One region of the Neorhizobium sp. NPDC001467 genome, then DNA from elsewhere that is predicted to be linked to it. Evidence: riboswitches for the same ligand, from Rfam matches in the RefSeq annotation. Region 1 holds a riboswitch; each other region holds the start of a gene.

Region 1 (4,094 bases):
CGGCTCCTTCGCGACCGTGCAGGCCTATGCGGAAGCGGGACTTGGACCGGGGGACGATCCTTACCGCGTTACCTATCTGCTGGAACATCTGGGCCTGACCGGCGAAGAGGAGCCATCGCGCCTTTCCGGCGGCGAGGCGCGACGTGCGGCGCTCGCCCGGGTAATGGCGCCGGAACCGGACATCCTGATGCTGGACGAACCGACCAACCATCTCGACCTGCCGACCATCGAATGGCTGGAAGACGAGCTGCGAAAGACCCGCAGCGCGCTTGTGGTCATCAGCCATGACCGCCGTTTTCTCGAAAAGGTATCGAACGCCACCGTCTGGCTGGATCGCGGCACGTCGCGGCGCCTGTCGCGCGGGTTCGGGCATTTCGAGGCCTGGCGAGATCAGATTCTGGAAGAGGAAGAGATCGAGCAGCACAAGCTCGGCAAGGCGATCGAACGCGAAGAACATTGGATGCGTTACGGCGTAACGGCCCGCCGGAAGCGCAATATGCGCCGGGTCGGTGAATTGCAGGCCATGCGCGCCGAATATCGCGGCCACAAGGGCCCGCAGGGTTCCGTTCAGGCTTCGGTGGCCGAAGGCCGCGAGTCGGGTAAGCTGGTAGTCGAAGCCGAGAATATCACCAAAACCTATGACAAGCCGGTGGTCGCGCCCTTCTCTATCCGTGTGCATCGTGGGGACCGGATCGGCCTCGTTGGTCCGAACGGCGCCGGCAAGACGACGCTTTTGAAGATGCTGACCGGACAGTTGAAGCCCGACGATGGGTGGATCAAGCTCGGCACCAATCTGGAAATCGCCACGCTGGACCAGAAGCGTGAGGACCTTAACCCGGAAGACACGCTGTCACATTATCTGACCGATGGCCGCGGTGAGACCTTGCTCGTCAATGGTGAGCAGCGCCACGTCGCCGGCTACATGAAGGATTTTCTGTTCCAGCCGGAACAGATCCGCACGCCGATCAAGAACCTGTCCGGTGGCGAGCGCGCCCGCCTGATGCTGGCTCGCATGCTGGCAAAACCATCGAACCTTCTGATCCTCGATGAACCGACCAACGATCTCGACATCGAGACGCTGGACCTGCTGCAGGAAATCGTTGCGGGTTACAACGGCACCGTCATCCTCGTCAGCCACGACCGCGACTTTCTCGACCGCACCGTGACCTCGACAATTGCGCCGGCCAACCCGGACGCACCGGACGGCCGCTGGATCGAATATGCCGGCGGTTACACCGACATGCTGGCGCAGCGCAAGGGTGCGGCAGACGAAAAACGCAAATCCGAAAAGGTGAAAACGGAAACTGCCGCAGCGGTCTCCAACCTCACGGCCGAGCCTTCGAAGGCCAAGGGAAAGCTATCCTACAAACAGAAATTCGCGCTTGAAAACCTGCCAAAGGACATCGCGGCCACAGAGGCGGAGATTGCCAGGCACGACAAGGCCATGGCCGATCCCAATCTGTTTTCGCGCGATCCGAAAGCCTTCGCCAAGCTTGCCGAACAGGCGGCTGCCCTGCGGGAAAAGCAGGCGAAGCTCGAAGAGGAATGGCTGGAACTCGAAATGCTCCGCGAGGAGCTCGAAACCTAATGTTACCAAAACGTTAGCGTTAACAATCCGTTATTACCTAAAAAAGTCTGGCGCGGGCCGGAACATTCGCATTGCGAGGACGTTCGACGTTCAATCCGGCGGTTTGCCTGTGTGAGAGCGGCCGGAACATGTTTCGAGTTCAATGAGGGGACGTTCATGTCGGCGGGTTCTGCGTTTCGTCGCGTGGCGAGCAAGCCAATGATACAACGGGTCATGATCGTCGAGGACGAGTTCCTCATCGCCCTTGATGTGGCTGAAACGATTGAGGGCATGGGGTTGGAAGTTTCGGGTTTCGCCAGCGGCCGCAAGCACGCCATGGCGCTCGCCGGGTCCTCCGACATCGCGCTTGTCGATGTCAATCTGTCCGATGGACCGACCGGCCCGGAAATCGCCCGACAATTGGCTGAGGAATACGGTATCACCGTCATCTTCATGACCGCCAATCCGGAAGACGTTGACAAGGGCGTCGAAGGCACGCTCGGCGTTCTGACCAAGCCGGCCATGCCCGACGTGCTGGAGCGGTCGATCAATTACGCGATTGCCAGCCGCATAGGCGGCATTGCCTCCGTACCCCGCGAACTGCAGGTATTCCAGCGCACGACGCACTGACCGCGCCAGCTACCGTCCGCTTCCAGCGCCGTTTATACGATCTGGTTGCTGCGGCCATGCCTCTGGGCTGCCGCACGGTCGCAGCCTGCTTGCCAAGACAGACCCCAGCGTTTACATCTTTCACCGCTCTAACGGGGTGCCGCGTAACTTGCGCGGCTGAGAGGCCTCCGGCCAACCCGCGGAACCTGATCCGGCTAACACCGGCGGAGGGATTAGACGGCTCATCATCAGCGCCCTATTCCCCTATTTGAAGATTGAGGAGGCGCCGATGCGTAGATCCGTTTTTCGTCTTGCCATGGCCTTTATGGCCCTCATGTCCCTGGCTCTGCCAAGCCGTGGGCAGGCAAAGCCGACCCTGACCATCTATACCTATGAAAGCTTCGTTGCGGAATGGGGACCGGGCCCTCGGGTGAAAGCGGCCTTTGAGAAGACTTGCGACTGCGCCGTGAATTTTGCCGCCGTTGCCGATGGCGTGGCGCTGCTGACCCGCCTGAAACTGGAGGGCGGCAGCACGCAAGCCGATATCGCGCTGGGTCTGGATACCAATCTCGCGAAAGAGGCAGCCGATACCGGCATGTTTGACAAGAGTGGTATCGATCTCGCGGCCATTGCGGTGCCCGGTGGCTATCAGAACGATATGTTCGTGCCCTATGACTACGGCCATTTTGCCGTCGTCTACGATAGCCAGACCGTGAAAAATCCGCCGGTGAGCTTGAAGGATCTGGTTGAGGGCGATCCATCGCAGAAAATCGTCATCCAGGATCCGCGCACATCGACACCGGGCTTGGGGCTGCTTCTATGGGTCAAGTCGGTTTACGGCGACAAGGCGCCGGAGGCCTGGGCGCGGCTCAGGAAGCGGGTGCTGACGGTGCCCCCCGGCTGGTCGGAGGCCTACGGCATGTTCACCAAGGGCGAGGTGCCGATGGTCCTCTCCTACACGACGTCGCCCGCCTACCACATGATCGAGGAAAACAGCGATCGTTACCGGGCCGCGGCCTTCACCGAAGGCCATTATATCCAGATCGAGGTGGCCGGCCTTCTAAAGAACGCGCCAAACAAGGAACTGGCACGGCGATTTCTCTCTTTCATGGTGACCCCCGCGTTTCAGGACGAGATTGCCACCACCAACTGGATGATGCCGGCCGCTGCGACCGACAAGCCGTTGCCCGACGCATTCGACGCGCTGGTGAAGCCGGCAAAGACATTTCTGATGGACCCGGCCGAGGTGGCGAAGAACCGCCGCGCCTGGCTTGACGAGTGGCTGGCCGCCATGAGCACGCCCTGAGCGGATGCTGACGGGCAGGCAAAGACTGCTGCGAACGGCCGCTGGCGGATTGGTTTTCGCCGGCGCTGCACTGTTCATTGCGCTTGCCCTGACGGCCCTTCTCGCCTTCGACGGTAGCGGTTCCGATCGACCGCTGTTCGACGCCTATGTCTGGCGTATCCTGCGCTTCACGCTCTGGCAGGCGGGCCTTTCGACTCTTTTGTCAGTCGCCTTGGCACTGCCGCTGGCCCTTGCCCTGGCGCGACAAGCCGATTTTGCCGGCCGGATCTGGATCATCCGGCTCATGGCAGTGCCGATGGGTCTGCCGGTCCTGATCGGCGCTCTCGGACTGATCGGCGTCTGGGGCCGTGCCGGCATGCTCAACAGCGGCCTTTCGCTGATCGGTGGAGCGGAACCGCTCGGCATCTACGGCTTGAGCGGCATCCTGATCGCGCATGTTTTCTTCAACCTGCCGCTTGCCGCCCGGCTGATGCTGGCCAGTCTGGAGCAACTGCCCCCCGAATATTGGCGACTTTCGGCCGGCCTCGGCATGTCGGGCCTTTCGATCTTCCGGTTCGTCGAATGGCCAGCGATCAGACGACCTTTGGCCGGCATCGCCGGATTGGTGTTCAT
Region 2 (4,094 bases), on a different contig from region 1:
GGCCGGCATCGACGATCGGGTTCAGTCGGTAATCAATCGTCATGGTCTATCCTTGCCCCCTCACGCAGTGCTTCAGGCGCGAGCGCCGAGAGCGTATCCAGAAAAGCCACGCCAAAACTGCCGGGGCCGCGCGCACATGCGGCGGCCTGTTCGGCCGCCAGTCCGGTTGCCGCCAGTGCTGCCGTCGCAGCGGCTAGAGCATCCAGCTCGGCGGCGAGGAAGGCGGCAATTACCCCGCCGGAAAGGCAGCCGGTGCCGGTGACCTGCGCCATCCAGCAATGGCCGTTGCGCACGGTGACGGTACGTCCGCCGTCCGTGATCCGGTCTGTCGCGCCGGTCTCGATGCTGACGATATCTCCGAGGCTTCCGATCAGGGCCATTTCGGCTCTGTTGCCGCGAACCACCTTCGGCCGGCGGGCGATCAGCGTTCTTGCAAACTCCAGTCGGGAAGGGGAATAGTCACAATGGACGGGATCGAGAATCCATGGTTTTCCAGCATCATTGGCGATATCGACCGCTCGTTCGATGACATTGCGACGCTCGGCGTCGAGCGTGCCAAGATTGATGGTCAACACATCCGCCTTCGATACGAAATCGGCGATCTCGTCCGATGAGGACGTCATTGACGGGATTGCGCCGATCACCGTTATGCCGTCAGCGGTGAATTTCTGTACCACCGTATTCATCAGGCAATGCACGCGCGGACGCTTTTCGCGCACACGGTCCAGAAGATCGGCGGCCTGCTCTGCTGTCGGGTATGTCCGTGCCATGGTCACCGAACCTCCAATGCGATGTCTGCGACCGGCGGCGCTTTTTCGATCAGCCCGCTTGTCTGTATGAATTCGCCAAAACGCTGGTATCGACCGCGATCGAGTGCTGCCGGCCGCTTTGCGAAGCGTGGCAGGGTATCGGTGAAGGCCTGACGGTTGAGGGCGTCGTCGAGATTTGGATAGGCTGCCACAAAGAGTTTCCAGGACTCTTCCGGGTGATTTGTCAGGAAAATGGCGGCCTTCTCGACGGCTTCGAGAAAACGCGGTAGGCGCGGATCCGCCACCAGGGCATCACGGGTGACGAAAATAAGTTCGTCATACACGGGGACGCCGTGTTCCTCGGGAAAGAAAGAACGACCTTCATGGCCTTCGAGGCGCATCTGTGTCAGTTCGAAATTGCGGAAGCCGCCAAGCGTGGCATCGACCTTGCCGCCGATCAGCGATGGCGACAGCGCAAAATTGACATTGATCAGCTCGACATCCTCAAGGCTTAGGCCTTCGCCCTCCAGCATGCGTTTCAGCATCGCGTCTTCAAAACCGCTGACGGAAAAGCCGATCTTCTTGCCGCGCAGATCTTTCAGGCTGCGGATCGGGCCATTGGCCAGTACCGTGACGGTGTTAAGCGGTGTTTCGACCAACGTGCCGACGCGTTTGAGCGGCAGGCCGGCTGCGTGGTCGAGATAGAGGTTCGGCTGGTAGTGAATGCCGATATCCGCCTGACCAACCGCGACGAGACGCGGAACCGACGATGGATCGGCTGGCGGCACCAGTTCGACGTCAAGTCCAGCGGCGTCGAAATAGCCGTTTTGCGCGGCGATGACGAGCGGCGCATGATCCGGGTTCACGAACCATTCGAGCATGACGGTCAGCTTGTCAGCGGCATGCGCGCCGTTCGCATGAAAGCTTGTGATAATGGCAATGCCAATTGCCAGCAGGGTTCGTCTCATTGGTTCTCGTCTCTCCTCAGGATGAAAACGGTGTTTTCTGCTCGTCTTCCCGCGCCCAGTGGGGATGTCCCAGCGTGAGCCGATCGAAGGCCAGCCGCAGGCCGATGCTTGTCACGGCGAGAATGGCCATGGCGGCAAAAACGGTATCGGTCTGCATCCGGGCATTGGCTTGGACCATAACGAAGCCCAGCCCGGCCGAAGCCCCAACCCATTCGCCGATGATGGCCCCAAGGGGCGCCAGCGGCACGGCGACGCGCAGGCCCGACACCAGTGCGGGTAAAGCAAGGGGGACCCTCAGCCGAACCAGTACCTGCCACGGGGTTGCAGCCGTCAGCGCCGCCGCCTCCAGAAGCACGGGTTCGGTGCGCCTCAGACCATCGGCAAATGCAGAGGCCACCGGAAAGAAGATGACGACGGTCGTCATCGCCACCTTCGAGGCTACGCCAAAACCCAGCCACAGTACCAGGAGCGGCGCGAGCACGAAAACGGGAAAGGTCTGCAGCACAAGGATCATTGGCCAGAGGAGCCTGCCGGTGCGCGGCAGTGCCACTGAAAGAAATGCCACCGCCGCTCCGAAGACGCTGCCGAAAAACAGGCCCGCTAAAATTTCGCCAAGCGTGATCAGCGTATGATGAGTGAGGAAAGCGCTCTGGCGCACCAGCGCGTGGACGACTGCAAGCGGCGATGGCAACAGATAACGCGGTGGAGCAAACAGCTCCACCGCTGCCGACCAGATCAGCAGCAGCAGAAAAAGCCCCAAGGACGTGGGTCGAAACTGCATGTCAGCGCATCGACGTGGAGCTGTCGAGCCATACGGATCTCGTGGCTTGGAAACCCTTGAAAGCGGTAGGCATGGTTTGATCTCCTGACAGCGATATCATGGAGATCCAGGCGAGCGGAGAATAAGAAAGAGGTGCACGAAAGCGCCGTTTCCGTTCCTACGCCGGTATGACCCGGATCAGGTTCAAGGGTCCGGCTCACCGCCATCTCAGCACCGTTCGGTGCTCCCCTCGGAATGGCGTCAATCTGGACCTCGGACCTGGAGTTGTCAATCACGGAGGTTCGGTCCGTTTGAACACCATAAGGCATAGGACCCTGGACGCTGCGCAATGCGCAAAGGGAGGGTACGCTAGCGTACCCGCGGCGGCGTCCAGTGTGTTTACCACACTCTCTAACTGCTTCTTTACTCAAGTCCTAGAAGGTTCGCCCGCAGGGGGTTCCCAACATGATACGTGATGTCCAAACCGACGCAGGAACTCCATCGGTCCCCCTCATCGGGCCTGGTAATGATGGTGACTATCTGCGGGGGCTGCAGGTCCATGCTGTCGAACAGAATATCAGCCGCGGCCTGATCGCATTTTCTGTTGCTGCCGCCGTCTCGACCCTATTCTTCTACGATTCCTACAGCGCCCAGTCGATCACTTGGTTGGTCCTGGCCCTGATCATGACGGCTGTGCGGATACGCATCGCGCGCCGCGCAGCCGGCCGACCTCCACGGCCCCTGTCGGAAAAACAACTCAGGCCTTACGCGGTTTGGTGCGTAATATCCGCCTCGGTCATGATGAGCTTTCCAAGTTGGATCATCATGGAGGAGGATGGGCTTGCGTTCGCTTTCATGCTGTCCCTTTGTCTGGGAACTTTCTGGTCAGCAAGTTTTGTTCACGCGCCTGTCCTTCGGTCTTCCGCATCTTTCATGACGACGCAGTTGGTCGTCACGGGAATTGCCATGGTGTTGAGGGGTCCTACCCTCGACAACATAATCCTGCTCTGTCTTTTCGTCATCGGCGTTGGCAGCGCTTACGCCCTGATCAAACAGCATTCAAAAACCTTCTCTCAGTCGGTCCTTCAGCAAATCGCTTTGGAAAAGCAGAACGAAGTCATCGGGCTTCTCCTGCGCGATCACGAGGAGCAATCGAGCGACTGGCTTTGGCAGACCGACGAGCTGATCGCCATCATGTCACCATCACCGCAGTTTGCTGCTGCGTTCGGTCGATCTCAGGGCGAAATGGTGTCGCTTCCGCTCGAGGCGCTTTTCCGGAATGCCGAAGGCGCGGTGGCGTCAACAGGCGTTGCGACACTGATCGATCACATCAATGCTGGAAAGTCGTTCCGTGATCATGTCGTATCATTGGTGGTGGATGGCGTGCCTCGATGGTTTTCCGTCTCCGGTAGGGCAGTGACCAACGAGCTCGGTGCAATTGTCGGACACCGAGGCGTGATGTCGGATGTGACTTCCGCCAAGCAAGCAGAGCGACAGATCCGTCACCTCGCGCTGCACGATGGCCTTACTCAACTTCCAAATCGAACCCAGTTCTCGGGGGCGCTTGAAGAGGCGTGTCGCTCGGGCAAGCCGTTCGCGCTACTGAGCATAGACTTG
Region 3 (4,094 bases), on a different contig from region 1:
CGGAAATTGTTCTTGGCATTCAGCATATAAATGCCGAGACCTTTGGCGGCACCGGCATACTCGGAAAAGATCGCGCCGACGACGGCATAGGTGATCGAGATTCGCAGGCCTGCGAAGAAGAAGGGCAGGGAAGAGGGCAGGCGGGCGACACGGAAAAGTTTGAAACGCCCGGCGCCCATCGAGGTCAGCAATTGTTCGAGTTCAGGTTCGGTCGCCTCATAACCGCGCGAAAGCGCGACCAGCATGGGAAAGAAGGTGACCAGCGCCACCAGCAGGATTTTTGGCAAAAGCCCGAAGCCGAACCACAGCACGACCAGGGGCGCGATCGCCACAAGCGGCAAGGTCTGGCTGACGATGAAGACGGGAAAAAGCGCCCGCTTCAGCGCCGGCACGAAATCGACGATGACGGACAGAAGGAAGGCTGCGACAAGCGATAACGAAAAACCCGCAAGCGTGGCGCTGAGCGTGGGGATGGCGTTGTCGAGCAGAGCCTGCCGGTATTGATAGGCTTGCGCGAGAACCCGCGACGGCGCCGGCAAGGTCGTGGGCGAGACGCCGGAAAAGAGTGCATAGGTTTCAAAGATCAACGCCAGACCGCCGACAGCCATAACAGCCGGCAGGGCATTACGGAGATGAAGCCATATCGAGACGGCGGGCCGCCCGCGCACGGGGTGCGAAAACAACATGAACATGCCTCGGCCGTTCGCAGGACGCGTGGAAAATCAGCGCGCGGAGGGGCTGTTGGCGGAGACCGTCAGGTCGATCGTCACATGTCCGGCCGGTGGCCCGAAACGCACCAGCGCCTCATGCACGGTGGAGAAGACCGCACCGGTGTCGCCGCGCAGCTTGGTGCAGAAATTCTTGGATTTCTCAAACGTGCCGGAATTCTTCACGAAATCGATGCAGCCATAGATCTCATCCATGTGGCCGTCGATGCCGAGCGTGTATAGCGAGAACTGCGCCGCCGCCTCCTGACCGATCACCGGTGCATCGCCGACCGCCAGATGCGCCTTCAGCTTGCGCTCGGCAAGCGGCGCCAGCGGTCCGGAAAATTCCGGTGTCTGGCAGATCGGGTCGTCCGGCTCGCCCGGGCATCCGCGCGAGATCGTCGCATGCAGGACGCAATGCTTGCCACTCTTCGACGCTGCCGCGAACAGGTCGCGCATGGCGGCGAACACGATATCAGGTGTGCCGACGAGCAGCGTGGAGATATCGTCCGTCTCGATCCGCAGCTTTTCGCGATAGGGCTCGAGCGCCGACAGCGCGTCTGTGATGACGCCGACGAAATCGTCGGTCATCGGATACAAAGAAATCTGCGCGCCGGAAAACATCGCTCTACCTCGCTCCGCTGGCATTATCCAGATCAGCTGAAGGGTCCACGGTCATGCGACCATATCTCAGCCCCGGCCTTACGGAGCACCCCTGTAATCGCGGCTAGTTAGACCGGATTGGGGACGGATGGCAAGGTGGGTTGTCGAGAAAAATGGCGAGGCGGATCGCAAGCCCATTCAGGCTTCATCAATATTGGCAAAGCCATCACGTCAGCCTCTCTTGGGCCATGGCACTGGTACCTCACGGCGATTACCGCAAAATGGAATCCGAGAGTTCAGCAACCCGGCAACGAAAAAGGAGGGCTTTCGCCCTCCTTCCCATTGTCGCGTCTACGGACCGCTCCGGTTCATTCCCACTCGATCGTGCCCGGCGGCTTGGAGGTAACATCATAAACGACGCGGTTGATGCCGCGGACCTCGTTGATGATGCGGGTCGCGGTGCGGCCGAGGAAGTTCATGTCGTAGGGATAGAAATCCGCCGTCATGCCGTCGACCGAGGTGACGGCACGAAGGGCGCAAACGAAATCATAGGTCCGGTAATCGCCCATGACGCCGACAGTCTGCACCGGCAGCAGCACGGCAAAGGCCTGCCAGATCGTGTCATAGAGACCGGCCTTGCGGATTTCGTCGAGATAGATCGCATCGGCCTTGCGCAGGATATCGAGCTTTTCGCGAGTGACGCCGCCTGGGCAGCGGATGGCGAGGCCCGGACCCGGGAAGGGGTGGCGGCCGATGAAGCTTTCCGGCAGGCCGAGTTCTCGGCCAAGCGCGCGAACTTCGTCCTTGAACAGTTCGCGCAAGGGCTCGACGAGCTGCATGTTCATGCGCTCGGGCAGGCCACCGACATTGTGGTGGCTCTTGATCGTGACCGACGGGCCGCCGGAGAACGAAACGCTTTCAATAACGTCCGGATAAAGCGTTCCCTGCGCGAGGAAGCGCGGTTCGCCCTTGCCGTCGGCAGCGATCTTTGCCGCTTCCGCCTCGAAAACCTCGATGAACAGGCGGCCGATCGTCTTGCGCTTGACTTCAGGGTCGCTTTCGCCGGCAAGCTGGGTCAGGAACAGGTCGGAGGCATCCACGGCCACGAGCGGAATGTTGTAATGGTCTCGGAACATGCCGACGACCTGTTCGGTCTCACCCTGACGCATCAGGCCGTGATCGACATAGATGCAGGTCAGCTGGTCGCCGATCGCTTCATGGATCAGGATGGCGGCAACAGAGGAGTCGACGCCGCCGGACAGGCCGCAGATGACGCGCTCGGTGCCGACCTGGTCCTTGATCTTGCGGATCATTTCGGCGCGGTAGGCGGCCATGGTCCAGTCGGATTTCAGGCCGACGATCTTGTGCACGAAGTTGGAGAGAAGCTTGGCGCCATCCGGCGTATGCACCACTTCCGGGTGGAACATCGTCGTGTAGTAATGACGGCTCTCGTCGGCGGCGATGGCGAAGGGCGCGTTTTCCGATGTCGCAATGACCTCGAAACCGTCCGGCAGCTGCGTTACGCGGTCGCCGTGGCTCATCCAGACCGGATAACGGCCACCCTCAGCCCAGAAACCGTCGAACAGCGGGCTGGCCTTCTTGATCTCGACATCTGCGCGACCGAATTCGGCGGCATGGCCACCTTCGACGACGCCGCCGAGCTGGGTGCAGAGCGTCTGCTGGCCATAGCAGATGCCGAGAATCGGCACGCCACTGTCGAAAACCGCCTGCGGTGCGCGCGGGCTGCCTTCGGTCGTGACCGAAGCCGGGCCGCCGGAAAAGATCACGCCTTTCGGCGCGAGCCTGTCGAAGGCTTCGGCGGCACTCTGGAAAGGATGGATTTCGCAATAGACGCCCGCTTCGCGGACGCGGCGCGCAATCAGCTGCGTTACCTGGCTGCCGAAATCGATGATGAGGATGCTGTCGGGATGCGCTATCTGGGTCATGGCGAGCCTTTAGAGAAAACTGGCATTTCTGGCAACCGGACAAACGCCGAAAATGACCGCTGCATAGCGGATTCGCACTGGCCTCATAGCGAAAGGTGGCCGCTTTCGATGGCGCCCGTCAGCTTGTCGACGGCGTCGGCCAGCTTTTCGTCGATCACGGCCAGGTATTCCGTCCAGTCTCCGACATGTTTCAGCTCCTCCTTTCCATCGGAAATGCCGCGCAGGCCGATCAGTTGGACGCCGAACAGCTGGCAGCAGCGCATGACGGCGAATGTCTCCATGTCCACCATATCGGCGGCGATCAGATCGTAAGCGGAGCCCGATACGATATTGCCGCCGGTGGACAGCGAGGCCTGTGCAAGGCCGGGGATTTTCAATGGCAGTGGCAGGATGGCGGGGTGATCGAGAAACGGGGTCGCACCCTTTTCGAAACCGAGCGGTGAGGCATCCATGTCGCGATAGGCGACGGAAGAGACCTGATAGATGCCGGTCTGTTCGAGGCTGCGCGAACCGGCGGATCCGAGTGAGACGACGAGATCCGGCAGACCACCGGCGGTTTCGAGCAGCGCCAGTTCGCGTGACAGGACGGCTGCGGCTTCCACGGGGCCGACACCGGTCATCAGCGGCGTGATGCGGCTTTTGAGATGCGGCCCATATTCGGCATCCACCGCCATGACGAACAGCACCGACTTTCCGGCAATCCGTATTGTCGGAGCAAGCGCAAGCGGGCGGATCATTCGACAAGGTCCTCGCGACCACGGATCACCATCATGCTGCCGCTCATTGAGGCGATCAGTTTGGCCGGCCCGTCACCCACCGCATAGGCGCGTCCATCGGC

Evidence for each region. Region 1 has a riboswitch for thiamine pyrophosphate ahead of thiB (thiamine ABC transporter substrate binding subunit). Riboswitches for the same ligand answer to the same signal wherever they lie in the genome.
Region 2: another riboswitch for thiamine pyrophosphate. It lies ahead of ACQKKX_RS08130 (ABC transporter permease); the one in region 1 lies ahead of thiB (thiamine ABC transporter substrate binding subunit).
Region 3: another riboswitch for thiamine pyrophosphate. It lies ahead of ACQKKX_RS13840 (YkoF family thiamine/hydroxymethylpyrimidine-binding protein); the one in region 1 lies ahead of thiB (thiamine ABC transporter substrate binding subunit).

What each region holds. Positions count from the first base shown of each region.
Region 1 is NZ_JBNNPS010000004.1:99,719-103,812, reverse strand. It holds gene ACQKKX_RS10785 (ABC-F family ATP-binding cassette domain-containing protein) at 1-1,588, shown strand, start outside; gene ACQKKX_RS10780 (response regulator) at 1,787-2,197, shown strand; TPP riboswitch at 2,320-2,426, shown strand; gene thiB (thiamine ABC transporter substrate binding subunit) at 2,466-3,482, shown strand; gene thiP (thiamine/thiamine pyrophosphate ABC transporter permease) at 3,487-4,094, shown strand, end outside.
Region 2 is NZ_JBNNPS010000002.1:726,544-730,637, reverse strand. It holds gene thiE (thiamine phosphate synthase) at 1-43, opposite strand, end outside; gene ACQKKX_RS08140 (hydroxyethylthiazole kinase) at 33-770, opposite strand; gene ACQKKX_RS08135 (ABC transporter substrate-binding protein) at 773-1,717, opposite strand; gene ACQKKX_RS08130 (ABC transporter permease) at 1,734-2,498, opposite strand; TPP riboswitch at 2,636-2,738, opposite strand; gene ACQKKX_RS08125 (putative bifunctional diguanylate cyclase/phosphodiesterase) at 2,943-4,094, shown strand, end outside.
Region 3 is NZ_JBNNPS010000006.1:79,977-84,070, reverse strand. It holds gene ACQKKX_RS13845 (ABC transporter permease) at 1-686, opposite strand, end outside; gene ACQKKX_RS13840 (YkoF family thiamine/hydroxymethylpyrimidine-binding protein) at 723-1,331, opposite strand; TPP riboswitch at 1,323-1,434, opposite strand; gene guaA (glutamine-hydrolyzing GMP synthase) at 1,679-3,256, opposite strand; gene ACQKKX_RS13830 (5'-methylthioadenosine/S-adenosylhomocysteine nucleosidase) at 3,340-3,993, opposite strand; gene ACQKKX_RS13825 (PaaI family thioesterase) at 3,990-4,094, opposite strand, start outside.